2 regions of the Kluyvera sp. 142486 genome follow, and region 2 is predicted to be linked to the other one. Evidence: predicted binding sites of a transcription regulator. Region 2 holds the regulator's gene; the other holds the start of a gene.
What was found. The regulator CRP, encoded in region 2, controls carbon source genes, mostly activating them, when cyclic AMP is high. The targets are predictions, from matches to a motif close to ATGTGANNNNNNTCACAT.
Positions count from the first base shown of each region.

Region 1 (3,131 bases), on a different contig from region 2:
ACAGCACCTTCGCAGGCTTCTTGATATCGTCCTGGCTGAACAGCAGACGGCCGAGGAAGCCACGAACTACCTGCTCGTCGTCGCCTTCCTGTTTCCACTGGCTCATCCAGTCAAACACGGAGAGATCGTTATCGAAATCTTCGGCGTGATCCTGAGCGTAGTAACCGATGCTGGCGTTCTCAGACCATTTCACGGTACCGCTATCCGGCGTCAGTTCACCAACCAGGGTTTTCAGCATGGTGGATTTACCCACGCCGTTGGCGCCGATAATGGCGATCTTCTCGCCCACTTCCATCATCAGGTTGAAGTTTTTAAACAGTGGGCCGTTATCAAAGCCTTTGGTCAGCGCTTCCACTTCCAGCGCGTTACGGAACAGCTTCTTCTCCTGTTCGAAACGGATGAACGGGTTCTGACGGCTGGAAGCTTTCACTTCGTCGAGCTTGATTTTGTCAATCTGACGGGCACGAGAGGTTGCCTGACGAGATTTAGAGGCGTTGGCGCTAAAGCGGCTAACGAAGGATTGCAGGTCAGCAATCTGCGCTTTTTTCTTGGCGTTGTCGGCCAGCAGGCGCTCACGCGCCTGGGTCGCTGCGGTCATGTACTCGTCGTAGTTACCGGCGTACACGCGCAGTTCGCCGTAGTCGAGGTCAGCCATGTGGGTGCAGACCATGTTCAGGAAGTGACGGTCGTGCGAAATGATGATCATGGTGCTGTCGCGTTCGTTCAGCGTCTGCTCCAGCCAGCGGATGGTGTCGATATCCAGGTTGTTCGTCGGTTCATCGAGCAGCAGAATGTCTGGGTTAGAGAACAGCGCCTGCGCCAACAGCACACGGAGTTTCCAACCCGGAGCCACTTCACTCATCAGGCCGTAGTGCTGCTCCAGCGGAATACCCACGCCCAGCAGCAGTTCGCCGGCGCGTGATTCCGCAGAGTAACCGTCCATTTCGCCGTAAAGCACTTCGAGGTCGGCCACTTTGTAGCCGTCTTCTTCGCTCATTTCCGCCAGACCGTAGATGCGGTCGCGCTCTTGTTTCACTTCCCACAGCTCGCCGTGACCCATAATAACGGTGTCGAGTACGGAGTACTCTTCGAAGGCGAACTGATCCTGACGCAGCTTACCGATGCGTTCGTTCGGATCGAGGGAAACGTTGCCCAGCGTCGGCTCTAAGTCGCCGCCGAGGATTTTCATAAAGGTAGATTTGCCGCTCCCGTTTGCGCCAATCAGGCCGTAACGGTTGCCGCCGCCAAACTTGACGGAGATATTTTCGAACAGCGGCTTACTGCCAAACTGCATGGTAACGTTGCTGGTAACTAACACGGGAGTATCCTGAAGAATGTGACAAACCGCCTATTCTGCCACAATTCCGAATAAAAAGCGCCCGCCTTCGCCAGTGACTAAACTGTAACTCAAGTGAAAAAAATGTGATTTCGTACACATCCGAATTCCCTGCGACAAGGAATGCACATATAATGCGCTCCTACCAACAGTCTGAATTCTCAAACAACCGCTGTAATGGCACTGATACCTCGCACAACATGAACATGAAATTAACTACGCTTTTCGCTGCGGCGCTTGCTGTCGTAGGCTTCTGTAATTCGGCATCGGCGGTAACCTATCCGCTGCCAACCGATGGAAGCCGCATTGTCGGTCAGAATCAGGTCATCACCATTCCTGAAGACAATAAGCAACCGCTGGAATACTTCGCGGCCCAGTACCAGATGGGTCTGTCTAACATGCTGGAAGCTAACCCTGGCGTGGATACCTACCTGCCGAAAGGCGGTAGCGTGCTGAACATTCCTCAGCAGCTGATCCTGCCGGACACCGTGCATGAAGGTATCGTTATTAACAGCGCAGAAATGCGTCTGTACTACTATCCGAAAGGCACCAACACTGTGATCGTGCTGCCAATCGGTATCGGCCAGCTGGGCAAAGATACGCCTATCAGCTGGACCACCAAAGTAGAACGTAAGAAAGCGGGCCCAACCTGGACCCCAACGGCGAAAATGCATGCTGAATATGCCGCAGCCGGTAACCCGCTGCCAGCCGTTGTTCCTGCTGGCCCGGATAACCCGATGGGTCTGTACGCGCTGTATATCGGCCGTCTGTACGCGATCCACGGCACCAACGCTAACTTCGGTATCGGTCTGCGCGTGAGCCACGGCTGCGTACGTCTGCGTAACGAAGACATCAAGTTCCTGTTCCAGAACGTGCCGGTCGGTACTCGCGTACAGTTCATTGATGAGCCTGTGAAAGTAACCACCGAACCAGATGGCAGCCGCTTTATGGAAGTTCACAACCCGCTGTCTACTACCGAAGCGCAGTTTGAAGGCGGCGAAACCGTACCGGTTGTGCTGACTAAAGCGGTGCAGAGCGTGACCAGCCAGGCTGACGTTGACCAGAGCATCGTTGACCAGGCGGTTAAAAACCGTTCCGGTATGCCGGTCCGTCTGAACTAATTGCCTGATGTTGCCCGGTGGCGCTTCGCTTACCGGGCCTACATGAACATCGTTCGGGTAACAAAATAAAAATGGCGGGTTAATCACCCGCCATTTTTTTATCCGTTATTCACTATCACGATACCGCCATGGTCGTAGCGATAGTGGCAGTGCGCGTACTCCAGCGGCGTGCCGTCATCCAGATAGATAACCTGCTCCACCTCCAGCACCGGGTCACCGGGCTCACAGCTTAGGTGCTGCCGATCGAGCGCATCGGGTTTGATTGCCCGCACCACCCGATACGATCCCATCATCTTCAGGCCCAGATTTTCCTGCACATAGCGAAACACCGAGCTTTCGAGATGCGTTTTGCTTAACCCCGGCACCAGCGACACCGGCATCACGGTCATATCCAGCGACAGCGGCTCGCCGTTGAGCAGACGCAGACGGACAAAGTCATAGACCGGCGCATCGGCGTTGACCAGCAGCGAAGCCTGCTCTTTTTCCGTGGGAAAGCGCAGCTCAAAGCGAATGACCTGGCTTTCGACGGTGCCAAGATGCTCCCAGGTTTCGGTGGCCCCGGAATAGTCCGCGCCGGGAACATCCCACTGCGAAAGCTGCAGGAAATTCTTACGCACAAACGTGCCCTGCCCCTGGCGGGTATACACCAGCCCTTCGACGATCAGCTGGCGCAT
Region 1 covers NZ_JBKHUI010000004.1:150,734-153,864, forward strand. Annotated here, with positions in the region: gene ACLGE8_RS06445 (ABC-F family ATPase) at 1-1,318, opposite strand, end outside; gene ldtB (L,D-transpeptidase) at 1,537-2,457, shown strand; gene ACLGE8_RS06455 (GntR family transcriptional regulator) at 2,556-3,131, opposite strand, start outside.
Region 1: ACLGE8_RS06445 (ABC-F family ATPase) is a predicted target of CRP. The motif match lies at 1,421-1,438, and genes of this name have one in related genera.

Region 2 (3,131 bases):
GGTCGCGCCATAGCCGTTTTGCGTGACCAGTAGCACCGTCATCAGGATCCAGTAAGGCTTTGGCAGATGCAGCGCGGCACCCATCAGGCTGGCGATGCTGAGCATCACGCTGAGCCGGGCGGCATTACGCAGCGCCGGGGATTTCAGCGACAGGTAGTTTTTAAGCGCCGGGAGCAGAGGCAGGCGGCGCTCTTTATCGGCCATCAGGTTGCGCGGGTAGAGTGGGCGCTGGGAGCGCAGCACGCGGGCGATGCGGCTAAAGTGCCAGGCGCAGAACTGGCCGACCGGGTTGTCCGGGTGCTGGTCGGCAATTTTTTCCAGCGCGCCAATCTGCTTATCCATGTTGAAGCGAGTCGGGTAGCGGTGATAAAGGATGTCATCCGCCAGCACGCGCAGACGCGCGGCGACGGTCTGCGCATTCCAGCGGATCACCGCTTCGGCGTGGCTGCGTTCAACCAGCTTTTGCACCTCTTCCGGTTGGTGCAGGCTGACGGAGATGTGCTCCTGTAAATCGAGCCCCACCTGGAAGGCGCGCAGCAGGCGCTTGTAATCGTTATGCTGATTCGCCGCAAGCATGTGCAACTGCTGGTAGCACTGGGAGATCAGATCCACCACTTTTTGCTGGCGAGTCAGCAACGGCGGTAGCGCGGTGCTCGGGTCGGTGTGCTGCGTCAGCAGGCTATATTTCGCTTCACAGTATTCGGCGAGCTGGCGATAGAGCAGGCTCAGCGATTCCCGCAGCGGCTGTTCGCGCCACATCCAGAACCACCACCAGTTAAACAGCCCGTACCACAGCGTGCCTAGCGCGTAGAGCAGCAACGGCTCCCAGATGGGCATATTACCCGCCAGGCTTAGCGTAAAGATGGAGGCAATTAGCGAGGCGGGCAGTAGCCGCCCGTGTAGCGCGCTGATTTCTGCCGTGACGCCAAGTAGCAGCGCCAGCCCGGTGAGAATCAACGGTAAGGGAATATCGTCCGCCAGCAGCAGTTGCACGGCAAGGCTACAGCCGGCAAACAGGCAGCCGCCGATAATCAGGCGCTTAAAGAAGCGTTTATGCGGCGTGTCGAGGCCAGCGATATTGCAGCAGGCGGGCACTAAGGAGAACAGCAAACCTTGCTGGAGGTGGCCGAGAAGCAGCCCGATGGCAACCGGCAGGCATAACACCAGCGTTTGCCGCAGTGCATAGTTGACTTCCGGGTGGTAAATCAGCCTGCGCCACATAGGGGGAAAACAAAAATGGCGTATTGCTTTCACAATACGCCATTTTGGGCCGGATTAGCGGGTACCGTAAACGACAATGGTTTTGCCGTGAGCGGAGATCAGGTTCTGATCTTCCAGCATTTTCAGAATACGGCCCACGGTTTCGCGGGAGCAGCCAACGATCTGACCGATTTCCTGACGGGTGATTTTGATCTGCATACCGTCTGGGTGGGTCATGGCATCAGGCTGTTTTGCCAGGTTCAGCAGGGTCTGTGCGATACGACCGGTAACGTCCAGGAAGGCCAGGTTACCGACTTTTTCGGAAGTGACCTGCAGACGACGCGCCATCTGAGAAGAGAGACGCATCAGAATGTCCGGGTTAACCTGGATCAGCTGACGGAATTTTTTATAAGAGATTTCAGCAACTTCACAAGCGGTTTTTGCTCGTACCCATGCGCTGCGTTCCTGGCCTTCTTCGAACAGGCCCAGCTCGCCGATAAAATCGCCCTGGTTAAGGTAAGAGAGGATCATCTCTTTGCCTTCTTCATCCTTGATGAGTACGGCCACGGAGCCTTTTACGATGTAATACAGCGTCTCTGCTTTTTCACCCTGGTGAATCAGCGTGCTCTTCGATGGGTACTTATGAATATGGCAATGAGACAAGAACCATTCGAGAGTAGGGTCTGTTTGCGGTTTGCCAAGCACCATGCGCGGTTATCCTCTGTTATAAGCTCTTCCCAGCGGCAAAAACATTGCAGCCACTGGTTGCAATAGTATCCTTCCCGTTACCTGGGAAGTCGGCTGTCGAATCAGGTCGCAGCCTGTAATGTGATGTCCTCTGCATACATGCAGTACGTTTATGTATTACCGTAGCATCCCGACTGTTTTAGCATAGCTTTTGCCGTGTGTCTCCTGGTGTCTCGCTTCAGCATGACGCCGATCGCCTTCCATTGCGAGAATTGTTATGTGCGCGTAATCTGAGAAGAAAATTGCAACCTGGGAGTTAAATATTATGCAAGCGCGTGTGAAATGGGTTGAGGGGTTAACCTTCCTCGGTGAGTCAGCTTCAGGCCACCAAATTTTGATGGACGGCAACTCTGGCGATAAAGCGCCAAGCCCAATGGAAGTGGTGCTGATGGCCGCCGGTGGTTGCAGCGCGATTGACGTTGTCTCCATCCTGCAAAAAGGTCGCAATAACGTGACCGACTGCGAAGTGAAGCTCACCTCCGAGCGTCGTGAAGAAGCTCCGCGTCTGTTTACGCACATCAACCTGCACTTTATTGTCACCGGTAAAGAGTTGAAGGATGCTGCGGTATCGCGTGCGGTCGATCTCTCTGCTGAGAAATACTGCTCGGTGGCGCTGATGCTCGAAAAAGCGGTGAACATCACCCACTCTTACGAAGTGATCGAAGGCTGATTACATGCCAGACGTAGCCCGGCCGAACGTAGTGACGCCGGGGCTATTCCCGGAGTCGGTGCTAGCGCACCTCGTCCGGGCTACCTGGCTTGGTCTTGATGCTAGTTTCTGCCTTCCATCAGCCGCTGCACCAGCGGCATCATGATTAATTCCATCGCCAGCCCCATCTTCCCGCCGGGAACGACCAGCGTATTCATATGCGAGATAAATGACCCCTGCAACATGGCCAGTAGCCACGGGTAGTCGATGTGGTCGAGATTACGGAAGTGAATCACCACAAAACTCTCGTCCAGTGACGGAATGCTTTTCGCCGCAAACGGGTTAGAGGTGTCGACCGTCGGCACGCGCTGGAAGTTGATATGGGTGCGGGAGAACTGCGGGGTAATGAAGTTGATATAGTCTTCCATCGACCTCACCACCGAATCCATCACCGCCTCGCGGGAGTGGCCACGCTCGCTGGTGTCGCGGATCATCTTCTGGATCCACTCCAGGTTAACAATCGGTACTACGCCAA
Region 2 covers NZ_JBKHUI010000003.1:50,024-53,154, reverse strand. Annotated here, with positions in the region: gene ACLGE8_RS04430 (YccS/YhfK family putative transporter) at 1-1,221, opposite strand, end outside; gene crp (cAMP-activated global transcriptional regulator CRP) at 1,276-1,908, opposite strand; gene ACLGE8_RS04420 (OsmC family protein) at 2,213-2,617, shown strand; gene ACLGE8_RS04415 (phosphoribulokinase) at 2,719-3,131, opposite strand, start outside.